DNA from 3 places in the Micromonospora sp. CPCC 205546 genome. Region 2 is predicted to be linked to each of the others. Evidence: riboswitches for the same ligand, from Rfam matches in the RefSeq annotation. Region 2 holds a riboswitch; each other region holds the start of a gene.

Region 1 (5,463 bases), on a different contig from region 2:
CCTCGTCGTCGTCACGCTGGCCCTGGCCGCACTCACCGGCCGCTGGCGCGACCGCCTCGACCCGCGCGTACGAGCGGAGCTGAACCTGTGACCACCACCCGCGAGCCTGCGCCCGTCCCGGCCGGCACCACCAGCGTCGCCCCGGCCGGCACCGCCGCCGCGCCGGACACCACCAGCGCGCCGTACACCGCCACCGCGCCGGACACCGCCACCGCGGCCGGCTCCGGTGGCCCGGCCGGCACCGGCGACGGCCGGCCCGGCCTGCTGGAGGTCGACGGGCTCACCGTCCGCTTCCAGCTCCGCGACGCCGTGGTGCAGGCCGTCACCGACCTGCACCTGACCGTCCACCCGGGGGAACTCCTCGCGGTCGTCGGGGAGTCCGGCTGCGGCAAGTCGGTGCTCGCGCACGCCCTGCTCGGCCTGCTCCCCGGCAACGCCACCGTCACGGGCCAGGCGCGGCTGCGCCCGCCCACCGGGGAGAAGCACGACCTGGTCGGCTCCTCCGAGCGCCACCTCGCCCGCGCCGTACGCGGTCGCGTGGTCGGGCTGGTGCCGCAGAGCCCCGCCACCGCGCTGAACCCCGTGCGTACGGGCCGCCGGCTGCTGGAGGAGACCCTGCGCGCCCACGGGCGCACCCGGCGCGAGGCGCCCGCAGCCGCCGAGCGGGTGGCCGCCGACGTCGGCCTCGACCCCGCCGACCTCGACCGCCATCCCCACGAACTCTCCGGCGGCATGGCGCAGCGCCTGGCCACCGCCCTCGCCCTCGCCCCCGATCCGCCGCTGCTGCTCGCCGACGAACCCACCACCGGCCTCGACCGGCCGCTGGTCGACCACACCCTCGACCTGCTGCGCCGTCGCTGTGACGCCGGCGGCGCGGTCCTGCTCATCACCCACGACCTGGCCGCCGCCCGCCGGATCGCCGACACGGTCGCCGTCATGTACGCCAGCCGGATCGTGGAACGGCGGCCGACGGGCGAGTTGTTCGCGGCGCCCGCCCACCCGTACACCGCCGGCCTGCTCGACGCCCTGCCCGAGCGGGCCTTCCGGCCTGTCCCCGGCCACCCGCCGATGCTCACCGACCTGCCTCCCGGCTGCGCCTTCGCCCCGCGCTGCGACCGCGCCACCGACGTCTGCCGCACCCCGCCCGCGCCCTTTGCGGGCGCCCCGGCCCGGGTCGCCTGCCACCACCCGCTGACCCTCGGAGCGCCGTGATGACCAGCACCGCGCTCGCGGCCCACGAGGTCGCGGTCTCCTTCGGCGGCCGGCGCGTCCTCGACGGCGTCGACCTGTGCGTCGCCCCCGGCGAGACGGTGGGCCTGCGCGGGCCCTCGGGCAGCGGCAAGTCCACCCTCGCCCGGGTGCTGGCCCTGCTGCACGCCCCCGAGGCCGGGCACGTCACCCTCGACGGCCACCGGGTGGCGGGCGCCCGGCACCGGCTGCCCGCCGCCGTCCGCACCCGCGTCGCGATCCTGTTCCAGAGCCCCCGCGCCGCCACCGACCCCCGGCTGGGCCTCGCCGACATCATCGCCGAACCGCTGCGCGCCACCGGCACGCCCGAGGCGCAGGCGCGGGCCCGGGCGGCGGAGCTGGCCGACCTCGTCGGCCTCACGCCCGACCTGCTGGCCCGCCGCCCCCACGCCGTCAGCGACGGGCAGCTGCAACGTGCCTGCCTCGCCCGCGCCCTCGTGCACCGGCCGGACTACCTGCTCTGCGACGAGGCCACCGCCATGCTCGACGCCTCCACCCAGGCGCACCTTGCGGCCGTCGTCACCGACTACCAGCGGCAGCACGCCGCCGGGGTCCTGCTCATCACCCACGACCCGGCGCTGATGGCCCGCTGGGCCACCCGGGTGGTCGACCTGCCGTCTGCGCCCCGGTCCTGACCGCGCCGGCGACCGCCCGGGGGCGCGACCGTCCCTCATGGTGTTCGTCACCGTGACTTCCGGGCGGGCCGGCCGCTAGGGTGACCCTGCCGTGGTGCTCGGGAAGCCGGTGCAAGACCGGTGCGGCCCTCGCCACTGTGATCGGGAAGTTCGCGGCCCTCGTCGTACGAGGTCACTGGGCGCCATGCGCCTGGGAAGGCCGGCCACGGACGCACCTCCCGTCAGCCAGGAGACCGGCCACGGCACAGCGATGACCCGTCCACGAGGTGTTGGAAGGCGGTCCCGATGCGCGTGCGCGCTGTGCGGTCCACCCTGTCCCGGCGCGTTGCCGCGCCCCTGTCCGTTCTCGTCGTCCTGCTCGGCGGCTGCGCCACGGACGATCCGGCCACGACGGCGTCGCCGTCGGCTGCCCCCGTCACGCTGACCAACTGCGGTACGCCGGTCAGCGTCGCCGCCCCGCCCGAGCGCGCGGTGACGCTGAACCAGCCCGCCACGGAGATCATGCTGGCCCTCGGCCTCGGCGACCGCATGGCCGGCACGGCGTACCTGGACGACGCGATCCTGCCCGAGCACGCGGCCGCGTACGCCGCCGTGCCGGTGCTGTCGGACAAGTACCCGGCGAAGGAGAAGCTGCTGGAGGCGGCGCCGGACTTCGTCTACGCCTCGTTCCACAGCGCCTTCGGCGACGAGGGGGTCGGCGACCGTGCCGCGCTGGCGGCACTCGGCGTCGACACGTACCTCTCGCCGGCGGGGTGCCCCAAGCAGCACCGGCCGGCGAAGCTGACCGTCGAGGACGTGTTCGCCGAGATCCGGGACGTGGCGGCCGTCTTCGGGGTGCCGGAGCGGGCCGAGAAGCTCATCGCCGACCAGCGGGCCCGCGTCGCCACGGCCGTCGCCCGCGTCGGCGCCGCGCGGGACGTGTCGGTGCTCTGGTGGGACGCCGGCAGCGACGCCCCCAGCGTGGGGGCCTGCTGCGGCAGCCCCGGAATGATCATGTCGGCGGTCGGGGTACGCAACGCGTTCGGCGACCTCTCCGGCGGCTGGGCCGACACCAGTTGGGAGTCGGTCGTGGACCGCGATCCCGGCGCGATCGTGCTGGTCGACGCGGGCTGGGACCCGGCCGCCGCGAAGCGGGCCTTCCTGGCCCGGCATCCCAGCCTGAAGGACCTGCCCGCCGTGGCCGGGCAACGCTTCGTCGTCATCCCGTTCTCGTCCACCTCCGCCGGGGTACGCGTCGTGCTCGGCGTCGAGGCGCTGGCCGCGGGCGTGGCGCAGCTCCCCGCCGGGGCGGACCGCTGACCGCCGTGGTCCGCCGCACCGCCGCCGACCCGACCCGGCCCGCCGCCGCCGACCGGACCGGTGGCCCCGCCGCCGCCCCGGCCCGGCCAGGCGGCCCCGGAGCCGTGCGTCACGCCGGGTTCCGCGCGGCGCACCCGGTCGGCCTGGCGGCGCTGCTGGTGGCCCTGCTGGCGGGTCTGGTCGTGTCGATCGGCGTGGCCGTCACCGTCGGGCCGGCCGACATCCCCGTGTGGGCGGTCTGGTCGGTCGTGGCCGACCGCCTGGGACTCCCGCACGCGGAGGTGCCGCTGCTGCGCGAGCACATCGTCTGGCGGCTGCGCCTGCCCCGGGTGCTGGGGGCCGCCGCCGTGGGGGGCGGGCTGGCGGCCGTCGGCGCGGTGATGCAGACCGTCACCCGCAACCCGCTCGCCGACCCGTACCTGCTGGGGGTCTCCTCCGGGGCGTCGCTCGGCGCGGTCGCGGTCCTCGTCCTGGGCTTCGGCGGTGGGGTCGCCGCGCTCACCGGGGGCGCCTTCGCCGGGGCGCTGGCCGCGTTCGCGGTCGTGGCCGTGGTGGCCGGCCGGCGGGCCGCGCTGGCGCCCACCAGGGTGGTGCTGGCCGGGGTGGCCGTCGCGCAGCTCTGCGGGGCGGCGACCTCGTTCGTCATCATCTGGGTCGCCGATCCGCACGCCACCCAGAGCATCACCTTCTGGCTCTCCGGCTCGTTGGCCCGCGTCGACTGGACCGCCCTGGCGTGGGCCGTGCCGGTCCTGGCCGCCGTGCTCGCCCTGGTGGCGGCGTACGCCCGCACGCTCAACGCGTTCGCCTTCGGCGAGGACGCCGCAGCGAGCCTCGGCGTCGCCGTCACCCGGGTCCGGTGGCTGCTGCTGGTCGCCACCGCGCTGCTCACGGCGACGCTGGTCGCCGTCAGTGGCGCGGTGGGCTTCGTGGGGCTGATCCTGCCGCACGCCGCCCGGTTCCTCACCGGGGCGGACCACCGGCGACTGCTGCCCGTCGCCGTCCTCGCCGGGGCGATCTTCCTGGTCTGGGTGGACACCGCCGCGCGGACCCTGTTCGCGCCCCGGGAACTGCCGGTGGGCGTGCTGACGGCGCTGCTCGGGGTGCCCGCCTTCGTGGTGCTGCTGCACCGCCGGAAGGTGCGTGACTGATGCTCACCGTCACCGGCGTGTCCTGGTCCGTCGCGGCCCGGCGGATCCTCGACGACGTCACCTGCGCGGTGCCGGCGGGCAGCCTCGTCGGGCTGCTCGGTCCCAACGGCTGCGGCAAGACCACCCTGCTGCGGATCGTCGCGCGGCTCGCCGCACCGGACGCCGGGCTGGTCACCGTCGACGGCGACGACGTCGCCAGCCTGCCCCGCGTCACGCTGGCCCGCCGGGCCGCCCTGCTCGCCCAGCACGCCGACACCGACCTGGACCTCAGCGTCGGCGAGGTGGTGCTGCTCGGCCGTACGCCCCACCGCGGCTCGCGCTGGTCCGACAGCGCCGCCGACCGGGTCGCCGCGGCGGACGCGCTGGCCCGGGTGGACCTGGACGGGTACGCCGAGCGCCGCTGGCACACCCTCTCCGGCGGCGAGCGGCAGCGGGTGCAGCTGGCCCGTGCCCTGGCCCAGCAGCCGCTGCTGCTGTTGCTCGACGAGCCCACGAACCACCTCGACATCGGCCACCAGCTGCACCTGCTGCACCTGGTCCGCCGCTCGGGGGTCACCACCCTGGCCGCGCTGCACGACCTCAACCTCGCCGCCATGTTCTGCGACGCGGTGGTCGTCCTGGCCGCCGGGCGGGTCGTCGCCGCCGGTACGCCCGCCGAGGTCCTCACCGCCGGCCTGCTCGCCGACGTCTACGGGGTGCGCGCCGACGTCGTGGCGCACCCGGGCACCGGGCGGCCCACCATCACCTACCACCCGCCCGCGCCGTGACCGACGCACCGGGCTGCCTCGTCACCGTGTGCCGCGACTGCTGCTGCGGCAGCACCCACAAGCACCCCTCCGTCGACCACGACGCGCAGCTGCGGCGGCTGCGCGCCGGGCTGCCGGCACCACACCGGGTACGGGTCAGCGCCTGCCTCGACCTCTGCGCGCAGTCGAACCTGGTCGTCGTGCACCCGACCCCGGCGGCCCGCCGCGCCGGCGCGCGGCCGGTCTGGTTCGGCCTGGTCCTGCACGACTCCGTCGTCGACGACATCGCCGGATGGGTCCGGGCCGGCGGGCCGGGCGTGGTGCCGCTGCGCGCCGAGCTGGAGCTGTCGGTGGTCGCCCCGGCGCTGCGCCCCGGGCGGTGAGCAG
Region 2 (5,463 bases):
GCCGACGGGCCAGGGCCTCGATCAGGTCGACCGCGTCGGCGGCGGTCACGCCCGGCCCGTCCACGGTCTCGGTCAGCGCCTCGGGCACGGTGAGCCGCCGGCCCGGCTCGGCGAGCAGCGCCTGCTCGTCCAGCCCGTACGCGCCGGCCAGCGCCTGCCGCAGGCCGGGCAGCGCGCGGGCGCCGCCCCAGACCTGCGGGGCGCGCAGCACGGCGAGCACGAGGTTGACCCGGGCCTCGCCGGTGGGCGCGGCGGCGAGCACGTGCAGGCCGTCGCGGATCTGCACGTCCTTGACCTCGCACAGGTAGCCGTCGAGGTGCAGCACGAAGTCGTCGAAGTCGTCGGCGTCGGGCATCCGCTCGGCGTGCAGGTCGTGGTGCAGCTCGGCGGCGCGTACCAGCTCCCAGATCTGGGCCCGCAGGGTCGGCACCTTGGCCGGGTCGAGGGCCTGCACGGTGGCGTACTCGTCGAGCAGCTGCTCCAGCTTCGCCAGCTCGCCGTACGTCTCGGCGCGGGCCATCGGCGGCACCAGGTGGTCGACGACCACGGCGTGCGCGCGCCGCTTGGCCTGCGTGCCCTCCCCGGGGTCGTTGACGATGAACGGGTAGACCAGCGGCAGGTCGCCGAGGACGGCGTCGGGGGCGCAGCCGGCGGCCAGCCCGAGGCCCTTGCCGGGCAGCCACTCCAGGGTGCCGTGCTTGCCCAGGTGCACCACGGCGTCCGCGCCGAACCCGCCGTCGTCCACGGGCGCGGCCAGCCAGCGGTACGCGGCCAGGTAGTGATGGCTGGGCGGCAGGTCCGGGTCGTGGTAGATCGCGATCGGGTTCTCCCCGAAGCCGCGTGGCGGCTGGATCAGCAGCACCACGTTGCCGAAGCGCAGCCCGGCGAGCACGATGTCGCCGCCGTCGGTGTAGAGCCCGCCGGGCGGCTCGCCCCAGTGGGCGAGCATCCGTTCCCGCAGCTCCGCCGGCACCTGCGCGAACCAGCGCCGGTACGTCTCGCCCGGCACCCGCGCCTCGGCGGCGCCGAGCTGTTCCTGGGTGAGCCACTCGACGTCGTGGCCGCCGGCGGCGATGAGGGCGTGGATGAGCGCGTCGCCGTCGTCGGGTGCCGGGGCGTCGCCGAGGTCGTAGCCGGCCTTCGCGAGGGCGGCGAGCAGCCGCACCGCCGAGGCGGGGGTGTCCAGGCCGACGGCGTTGCCGACCCGGGAGTGCTTCGTCGGGTAGGAGCTGAGCACCACGGCGAGCCGCTTGTCGGCCTGCGGCACGTGCCGCAGCCGGGCGTGCCGCACGGCGATGCCGGCCACCCGGGCGGCCCGCTCCGGGTCGGCCGCGTAGGTGGAGAGCCCGTCGGCGTCGATCTTCTTGAACGAGAACGGCACGGTGACGATCCGGCCGTCGAACTCGGGGATCGCCACCTGCATCGCGGCGTCCAGCGGGGAGAGCCCGGCGTCGCTGCCGGCCCACTGCTCCCGGGTGCTGGTCAGGCAGAGCGCCTGGATCACCGGCACGTCCAGGGCGGCGAGCGCGCCCACGTCCCAGGCGTCCTCGTCGCCTCCGCCGGAGGCGTCGGCGGCGACCGTGCCGCCGGCGGCGAGCACGGTGACCAGCAGGGCGTCGCAGCGGGCGAAGAGCCCGAGCGGCCCCGCGCCGGCGGTCAGGCCGCGCAGCGAGCCGCAGTAGATGGGCAGCGGGTCGCCGCCGGCCGCGTCGACCGCGTCGGCGAGGACGTCGACGAACCCGGTGTTCCCGGCCAGGGCGTGCGCCCGGTAGAAGACGATGCCGACGGTCGGCCGGTCCGGCCGCGCGGTTCGCTCCCCGTGGATGCCGTACGTCGGGGTGCGCGTGGGCGCGTCGAATCCCTCACCGGTGAGCAGCACCGTGTCGGAGAGGAACCGGGCGAGCTGGGCGAGGTTCTCCGGCCCGCCCTCGACCAGGTAGGTCAGGGCCTGGGTCGCCACCCCGGAGGCCACGGTGGAGGCCGCCATCAGCTCCGCGTCCGGCACGTTCTCGCCGCCGAGCACGACCGTCGGCACGCCGGAGGCCAGCACCGCGGCCAGCCCGTCCGGCCACGCCTGCCGGCCGCCGAGCAGGCGTACGACGGCGAGGTCGACGCCGTCGAGCAGGCCCGGCACGGCGTCAGCGGCGACGCGGGCGGGGTTCGCCAGCCGGTAGTCGGCGTCGCTGGCGCGGGCGGCCAGCAGGTCGGTGTCGGCGGTGGAGAGCAGCAGGATGCGCACGGACGGCTCCGGAGAGTGACGCCCGGGTCGACGCGGGGACGACCGGGCGATGCGGGGATGGGCGCGGTTCAGCGGGTACGACGCGCCGGTGGCCGGCTCACCGGCTCACCGGCGGGGTCGGGCGGCGCGGCGCTGGCGTCAGCGGCAGGCGGCGAGGGCGCGCCCGGGAGCGACCCGGCCGGTCACGGTGCGGGAGCGCCCGGGTGCCGGGCGACCGACGGCGGGCGCGGTTCGGGCCGTGGGGTGCGTGGCGGGCCGGCCGACCGGCGGTGCGGGGATGCGGCCGCCTGCGGAGCGGCCGCCGGGCGCGCAGCCGCCGTCACGGCCGGGCACGATGCGACGATGATCGTCGATGGGGGAGACGCGGTGCGTCATCGGGTCCTCCTCGGGTGTCCACGCCCTGGGGTCACTCCGACGGCCGAAGTATCCTGGCTCCCGGATCGACGCTCTCCCCCGGCCTTCCAACCGCGCACGCACGGTCGTGACTCACGAGGGGGGATCGCTCCCCGGTGACAGTGGCGGGACCGCGCCGGAATCGCACCGGCTTCCTTCACTGCCGTCAGGCCGCGAATGCTGCCACACCCCGGGCCGCCGGTCAACGCCACCCCACCCCGACCCACGACGCCTCGCATCGATCGACGAGGAACGATCAGGCCGTTCATTCGGGAACGCCTTTCACATTGTCGTCGGCCAATGTCATGTCCGGGCCGCCGAATACGGCGACGGTGGCCCCGGAACGCGCACGCGCCGGGCGTCCCGGCACGTGCGCGCACCCCGGCGCCCGCGCGCCGTTCCGCTCCCCAGCAGGCAGGCTACGGCGGCCGGGAACCGTCCCCGCCCGCCCGACGTGATGACGGGGACCTCGACCACGGTCGACGTCGGCTCACCGGTCGGCGAGCCCCGATTCGTAGCCCGCGGTGACCAGTTGCGCCCGGTCGGGGGCGGCCAGCTTCGTCAGCAACCGGCCGATGTGCGTCCTCACGGTGCCCCCGGCTGAGGTGCGGGTGCCGCTCGATCTCGGCGCTGGACATCCCCCGGGTGATCAACGTCAACACCTCCCGCTCCCGCCGGGTCACCCCGTCGACGCTGGGGTCCACCGCCGTGCTCGTGGCGCGGCTCGTCCGACTCGGGCGCCGCGAGCGCGCCTGACGGCGGGCGTCCTCCCCCTGTCAGGCCGGGTCACCCGACGCGGCGGGGCGGGACGCGACGTACCAGGCGGCGGTCGCGGCGACCGCCACCGTCGCGCTGAACAGGAAGGGTGCCCGCATGCCCAGGCCGGCGGCCAGCGCCCCGCCGGCGAGCGCCCCGAGCGCGGCGCAGCCGTAGGAGAGCATCCGGGAGGCGGCGACCACCCGACCGAGCAGGTCGCCGGGCACGAGGCGTTGCCGGACCGACAGCGCGGCCACGTTGAGGACCGCGAACGACGCGCTGGTGGTGACGACGACCGCCACCGCGGCGATCCGGTGCGGCGCGACGGCCAGGAGGGCCGGCGTCCCGGCCGTGACCGCCATCGACCAGGTCAGCACGGCACGGTGCCGGAGCCGGCCGATCAGCCGGTCGGCGACGAGGGAGCCGGCGAGCCCGCCGGCCGCGCCGGTCGCCAGCAGCAGGCCGAAGCCGAGCGCGCCGAGACCGAGGCTCTGCCGCGCGTACAGCACGAAGATCGCGAACCAGGCGCTGTCCGCGGCGGCGACCGCCGCGCCGACGACCACCAGCGTACGGAGCACGGGCTGCCGGGCCAGCCACCGCAGCCCGGCGAGCGCCCCGCGCCTGGCCGGGTCGACGGCGGCGCTCCTCCCGTCCCTGTCGGCGCCCGACCGTCCCGGGCCCGGGCCAGGGCGGGCCAGACTCAGCGGCAGGGACAGCACGAGCATGACGGCCAGCGCGAGCGAGGCGCCGTTGACGGCGAAGGGCAGCGCCGCGCCGACGACGAACAGCATCGCCCCGACCGGCGGACCGACGAACTCGTTGCCCACGATCTCACCCGCCACCAGCCGGCCGTTGGCTCGCTCCAGCTGCGCGTCGTCCACCAGTCGGGGGATCGCGGTCTGGGCGGCGGTGTCGCGCAGGGTCTCGCCGACACCGAGCAGGAAGGCGGCGGCGACCACGAGCGCCACCGAGGCCACGCCTGTCACCACGGCCACGGCCACCACCGCCAGCACCACGACGCGGCCGGCGTCGGCGGCGGCGATCAGCGCACGGGCCGCCCGACGGTCGGCCAGCGCGCCGGCCAGCAGGCCGGTGACCAGCCACGGCAGGAACTGCGCCGCGGCCACCGCGGCCACCGCCACCGGGTTGTCGCTCAGCGCGGCGGCGAGCAGTGGAAAGGCGGCCACCCGGATGCCGTCGCCCAGGTTGGCCAGCGCCGCGGCGGTCCAGAAGGTCCAGAAGGGACGGCCCAGCGACCGGGACCGATCAGCCATCGGGGCACCTTACCGCGCCGGGTCCGACGGAGCGGCCCCGTGACGCCCGGCGGGCCGCGGGCCGGAGTGCTCTCGGGCGGTACCGGTCGAGGGGGCGTGACGCCCCGGCAGGTCAGCGGGCATGACGCTTTGCCCGGTCAGCGGGCATGACGCCCCGGCAGGTCAGCGGGCGTGTGCCCGGCCGGTCAGCGGGCGTGGCGCTCCGGGTGGGCCCGGTTCCAGGCCCCGGCGGACCGCCGACCGGGCGGCGGCGCCCAGCGGACCGGCGGACGGACGGGGGTGGCGCCCAGCGCGTCGACGGGCGGCTGGCGCTCAGCGGGCCGGCGGACGGGTGGCCGGCACCAGGGCGAGGGTGGGCAGGAGCAGCAGCGGCACCACGAGCAGGGCGTGCAGCGTACCGACCCGGTCGCCGAGCAGACCGAGCAGCGGCGGACCGGCGAGGAAGGCGGTGTAGCCGATCACGGCGACCACACTGACCCGGGCCGGCGCCCGGTGCTCCTCGTCGGCCGCCGCGCTCATCCCGACCGGGAAGCCCAGCGACGCGCCGATCCCCCACAGCGCCACGCCGGCGATCGCCACCGGCCCGGAGCCGGCGAGCACCGCCACGCCCGCACCGAGCGTGGCGAGCAGGATCGTGCCGGACAGCACGGGCACCCGACCCCACCGGTCGAGCGCGACGGTGCCCACCGTGCGGCCCAGGGTCATGCCGACGACGAAGACGCCGAAGACGGCTGCGCCGGCCGCCTCGCTGAGGTCGTACCCGTCGATGAAGGCGACGGCCAGCCAGTCGTTGGCGCTGCC
Region 3 (5,463 bases), on a different contig from region 2:
TCCACAAGGTCATCGACCTGACGTCCCGGTACGCCTGGCTCTACGGCAACGAGGCCAGCCCGGGCAACTCGCCGAGCGCGGGCGGACCGCGGCACATCTACGACGAGGCCAACGTCATGCTCAACGGCACGGTGCCGGCGGGCAGCAAGATCCGCCTCCAGAAGGACCCGGCCAACACCACCACGTACGCGATCGACTTCATCAACACCGAGCAGGTGGCGCCGATCGCGAACCCTGACCCGGCGCGCTACGTCACGCCGACCGGCTTCGGCCACTCCGACGTGCAGAACGCCCTGGACCGGGTGCGGATGGACACCACCGGCAACCTCGTCGGGGTGTACCTGCCGGCCGGCAACTACACCACCGCCTCGAAGTTCCAGGTGTACGGCAAGGCGGTCAGGGTGACCGGCGCCGGACCCTGGTACACCCGGTTCAACGCGCCGTCCGGCCAGGACAACACCGACATCGGCTTCCGGGCCGAGAACTCGGCGGCCGGATCGTCGTTCGCGAACTTCGCCTACTTCGGCAACTACACGTCACGCATCGACGGGCCGGGCAAGGTGTTCGACTTCTCCAACGTGTCGAACATCGTGATCGACAACATCTGGAACGAGCACATGGTGTGCCTCTACTGGGGCGCGAACACCGACCACATGACCATCAAGAACTCCCGGATCCGGAACATGTTCGCCGACGGCATCAACATGACCAACGGGAGCACCAACAACCTGGTCAGCAACAACGACGCCCGGGCCACCGGCGACGACAGCTTCGCGCTGTTCTCGGCGATCGACGCGGGCGGCGCGGACATGAAGGACAACGTCTACGAGAACCTGACCTCGACCCTGACCTGGCGGGCCGCCGGCGTGGCCGTCTACGGCGGCTACGGCAACACGTTCCGCAACATCTACATCGCGGACACGCTGGTCTACTCCGGCATCACCATCAGCTCGCTCGACTTCGGCTACCCGATGAACGGCTTCGGCGCCAGCCCGCCCACGCGGTTCGAGAACATCTCGATCGTGCGGGCCGGCGGGCACTTCTGGGGCGCGCAGACCTTCCCGGCGATCTGGGTCTTCTCCGCCTCGAAGGTGTTCCAGGGCATCCGGGTCAGCGACGTCGACATCGTCGACCCGACCTACAGCGGCATCATGTTCCAGACCAACTACGTCGGTGGGCAGCCGCAGTTCCCGATCACCGACACGGTCTTCACCAACGTCTCCATCAGCGGCGCCCGCAAGAGCGGTGACGCCTACGACGCGAAGTCCGGCTTCGGCATCTGGGCCAACCAGATGCCGGAGGCGGGGCAGGGCCCGGCCGTCGGGTCGGTCACCTTCAACAACCTCCGCCTGAGCAACAACGCGGTGGACATCCAGAACACCACCTCGACGTTCGTCATCAACCGCAACTGACCCACCCCGGTCGCCCGGGCGGCGGCCGGTCTCCCGGGCGGTGCGGCCACTGGACACCCGGTGGCCGCACCGCCCGGCCCGTCGGGCCTCCCGCCGGCCCCGTCGGCCGGGCCACGCGCCGGCCGGGACTCCGCCCCGGTCAGTGGGCCGGGGCGCCGTGCCGGCCCGCGCCGGCGGCGAACCGGGCCGCGCCGGCCGCCGCGTCGGCGGCCAGCGACTCCATCCCGTACGCCAGCTCGCCCGCCATCGCCTCAGGCTCGGGCAGGCCGGCGCCGGCGAGCAGCGCCGCCCGGTCGTTGCGCAGGCAGGTCTGCGGGTGCCGGGCGATCTCGGCGGCCAGCCGCTCGGCCGCCGCCCGGGACTCGCCCGGCGCGACCAGCCGGTTGACCAACCCCATGGCGTACGCCTCCTCGGCCGGCACCGGCCGGCCGGTGAGGATCAGGTCCATCGCCCGGCTCTCGCCGATCAGCCGGGGCAGCCGGACCGTGCCCCCGTCGATCAGCGGCACCCCCCAGCGGCGGCAGAACACCCCGAGCACCGCGTCGGACTCGGCGACCCGCAGGTCGCACCAGAGCGCCAGCTCCAACCCGCCGGCCACCGCGTGACCGGAGATCGCGGCGATCACCGGCTTGCCCAGCGTCATCCGGGTCGGACCCATCGGGCCGTCCCCCTGCGCCTCGACCCGGTTGCCGCTCGGGGTGCCGATGGCCTTCAGGTCGGCCCCGGCGCAGAACGTGCCGCCGGCCCCCCAGAGCACGGCCACGCAGGCGTCGGGATCGGCCTCGAAGGCGCGGAAGGCGTCGGCCAGCGCCCGGGCCGTCGGCCCGTCGACCGCGTTGCGGGCCGCCGGGCGGTCCAGGATCACCGTGGTCACCGCCGCGGCGCGTTCGACGCGTACCCCCATCCCGACAGCATGCCCCCGGCGGTGCCGGCGGCGCCAGGGGCGTCAGCGCGCGGCGGGTCGGGCCGGGCGGACCAGGGTGGCGCCCAGCGCGGCGCCGACCACACAGGCCACCCCGGCCGCCTGCGTCCAGGCCAGCAGCTCGCCCAGCAGGACCAGCCCGACCAGCGCGCCGATCGCCGGCTCCAGGCTGAGCAGGATCGCGAAGACCCGGGCCGGCATCCGCCGCAGCGCCGCCATCTCCGCCGAGTACGGCAGCACCGACGACAGCAGCGCCACCGCCGCGCCCAGCGCGAGGGTCCACGGGTCGAGCAGGGCCGTACCGCTGCCGGAGACCCCGAACGGCAGCACGGCCAGCGCGGCGACGGCCATCCCCAGCGCGAGGCCCCGGCTGCCCGGCACCCGGGCGCTGACCGCCTTGCCGAGCAGGACGTAGCCGGCCCAGCCGACCGCGACGGCCACGCAGCACAGCAGCCCCAGCCGGTCCACCCCCGTCCCGCCGAGCCCGCTGATCAGCAGCACCCCGCCGCCGGCCAGCCCCGCCCACGCCACGTCGGCGGGCCGGCGGCTGCCGGCGAGCGACACCAGCAGCGGCCCGGCGAAGCCGATGGTGACCGCGACGCCGAGCGGCACCCGTTCCAGGGCCGCGTAGAAGGCGAGGTTCATCACCGCCAGGGCCAGCCCGAACGCCCCGACCAGACCGGCGGTACGCCAGCCCAGGCGCAGCCCCGGCCGGACCAGGACCAGCAGGACGAGCGCGGCGAAGCCGAGCCGCAGGGTGGTGGTGCCGCCCGCGCTGGTGCTGCCGAAGAGCTGCTTGGCGACGGCCGCCCCGACCTGGGTGGAGAGCATGCCGAGCAGCATCAGCAGCGGGGGCGGCACGGCCCGGGGCTGCCCCAGCGCGAGGGTCAGTCGGGTCGCCGGTCGACCGGCCGGCAGCGGGCGGGAGGAGAGTGCGTACACCCGGACCACAGTGGTCCCGGAACGCGCGGCCCGCGACCGGATTTCCACTGCCTGTGGGCGCGCCGCGCGGCCCGCCGGGCCGGGGCGGGCCGGGCGGCGCTAGCATCCCCGACGGCACGATCATGTGAGGTGCCCCGCGCGAGCGGGGAGAATCGGGAAGCCGGTGCGAATCCGGCACGGGCCCGCCGCGGTGACCGGGGAGCCACCGTCCACGCGTACGCGCAGCCACTGGCCCGCCCGGGCCGGGAAGGCGGACGGCCAGGCGTCGATCCGGGAGTCCGAAGACCGGCCTCGCGTCCGGTGCCCGCGTCCGGTGTGGCGTGGGCCGAGCGCAGCGGGAGCCTGCCTTGGATCTGTACGACGTCATCCACCGCCGCCGGGACGTACGCGCCCAGTTCACCGGCGCGCCGGTGCCGGAGGAGACGCTGCACCGGGTGCTGTCGGCGGCGCACGCCGCGCCGAGCGTCGGCTACTCGCAGCCCTGGGACTTCGTCGTGGTGCGCGACCCGGAGCTGCGTCGCCGGTTCCACGAGCACGTCCACACCGAGCGGGACGCCTTCGCGGCGACGCTCGACGGGGAGGCGGCCGAGCGGTTCGCCCGCATCAAGATCGACGGGGTCCTGGAGTCGACCCTGTCGGTGGTGGTCACCCACGACCAGGCCCGGGGCGGCCCCGCCGTACTCGGCCGGCACGCCATCGCCGACACCGGGCTCTACTCGACCTGCCTCGCCATCGAGAACCTCTGGCTCGCCGCGACCGCCGAGGGGCTCGGGGTGGGCTGGGTGTCGTTCTACCGGGAGCCGTGGCTCGCCGAGCTGCTCGGCATCCCCGACGGGATCCGACCGGTGGCGTGGCTCTGCCTCGGGCCGGTCACCCACTTCGAGTCCGTACCGGACCTGGCCCGGCACGGCTGGCGGCAGAAACGCCCACTGGCCGACGCGATCCACCACGACCGCTGGTCGGCACGCTGACCGGCGGGGCGTCCCGTTACGGGCCGGCGGGGCCCTGATCACGTACCGCTGCGGATCCGTCACCGCCGCCCGGTTTGCGACGGCTCCTGCCGGGAAGTCGGTACGGGTGCGAGCACTCTTGACGAAGATCGAGCAGGCATCCGGTCTGGACCGGGTCGGCGACCGGTTGCAGCGCGCCGTCCAGGCCACCCTCCGACCGCAGCGGGTCCGCGACCTGCTGCACGGCGTCTGGCTGGGCCATCCGCTGCATCCGGCGATGGTGCAGGTGCCGGTCGGCGCGTGGATCAGCACGGCGGTGCTGGACCTCATGCCGGGGCAGCGCCGGGCCGCCACCACCCTGTGCGCGGTGGGCACCGTCAGCGCCCTCCCGGCCGCGGTCGCCGGCCTCAACGACTGGGCGGCCCTGGCCCGTGACCAGCGCCGCGTCGGCCTGGTGCACGCCGCGTCCAACAGCGTCGGCCTGGCGTTCTACGCCGGCTCGGTGGCCGCCCGGATGGCCGGCCGGCACAACCTCGGCCGGACGCTCGGCTTCCTCGGGCTGGGCGCCGCGAGCATGGGGGCCTACATCGGCGGGCACCTGGCGTACAAGCAGGGCGCGCAGGTCAACCAGAGCATCTCCGAGCTGCACCGGATGAGCGACGGCTGGCACTCCATCGCCGACATGTCCGCCCTGCCGGAGCGGCAGCTGATCACGCGGGAGGTCGACGACGTCTCGGTGATCCTCTACCGGCACGGCGACGAGGTCACCGTCATGCTGGAGCGCTGTCCGCACCAGAGCGGCCCGCTGGGCGAGGGCGAGGTGCAGGAGATCGACGGGCACGCGTGCGTGGTGTGCCCGTGGCACGGCAGCGCGTTCCGCCTCAACGGGGGCGAGGTCGTGCACGGCCCGTCCGGCAACGACCAGCAGGTCCTGCCGACCCGCGTCGTCGACGGCGTCCTGGAGACCCGCCTCCCCTGACGGGCGCGCTCCAACCCAACGTTCCCCGACCCGGCGCTCTCCGGTCCCGGCTTCCGCTGTCGATCAAGAGGTTCGGGTCGGGTTCGATCTCCTGCCGTGCCCGAACCTCTTGATCACCCGAGCGGGGGTGTGGTCAGAGGCGGCGGTGACGGCCGATCGGGGTGTCGCGGGTCGGGTGCGGGTGTGACCGGTCGTGGCCGGCCAGCCCGCCGTCGTGGGTGCCGGGGGCCGTGCCGGGGAGGGGCGCGCCCGCGCGCT

What was found. A riboswitch is a leader RNA that binds a small molecule or an ion and turns the genes downstream of it on or off. The one in region 2 is predicted to bind cobalamin.
Region 1: linked by a shared signal. The riboswitch ahead of V6U77_RS04130 (ABC transporter substrate-binding protein) and the one ahead of cobN (cobaltochelatase subunit CobN) in region 2 are both predicted to bind cobalamin.
Region 3: linked by a shared signal. The riboswitch ahead of bluB (5,6-dimethylbenzimidazole synthase) and the one ahead of cobN (cobaltochelatase subunit CobN) in region 2 are both predicted to bind cobalamin.

Annotation. Positions count from the first base shown of each region.
Region 1 covers NZ_JBAKHL010000005.1:71,570-77,032, reverse strand. Annotated here, with positions in the region: gene V6U77_RS04145 (ABC transporter permease) at 1-91, shown strand, start outside; gene V6U77_RS04140 (ABC transporter ATP-binding protein) at 88-1,212, shown strand; gene V6U77_RS04135 (ABC transporter ATP-binding protein) at 1,212-1,883, shown strand; cobalamin riboswitch at 1,959-2,139, shown strand; gene V6U77_RS04130 (ABC transporter substrate-binding protein) at 2,169-3,182, shown strand; gene V6U77_RS04125 (FecCD family ABC transporter permease) at 3,188-4,330, shown strand; gene V6U77_RS04120 (ABC transporter ATP-binding protein) at 4,330-5,097, shown strand; gene V6U77_RS04115 (hypothetical protein) at 5,094-5,459, shown strand.
Region 2 covers NZ_JBAKHL010000006.1:19,189-24,651, forward strand. Annotated here, with positions in the region: gene cobN (cobaltochelatase subunit CobN) at 1-2,239, opposite strand, end outside; cobalamin riboswitch at 2,661-2,790, opposite strand; gene V6U77_RS04995 (MFS transporter) at 3,409-4,662, opposite strand; gene V6U77_RS05000 (MFS transporter) at 4,975-5,463, opposite strand, start outside.
Region 3 covers NZ_JBAKHL010000004.1:264,217-269,679, forward strand. Annotated here, with positions in the region: gene V6U77_RS03280 (discoidin domain-containing protein) at 1-1,412, shown strand, start outside; gene V6U77_RS03285 (crotonase/enoyl-CoA hydratase family protein) at 1,552-2,316, opposite strand; gene V6U77_RS03290 (EamA family transporter) at 2,359-3,276, opposite strand; cobalamin riboswitch at 3,399-3,573, shown strand; gene bluB (5,6-dimethylbenzimidazole synthase) at 3,624-4,247, shown strand; gene V6U77_RS03300 (Rieske 2Fe-2S domain-containing protein) at 4,354-5,205, shown strand.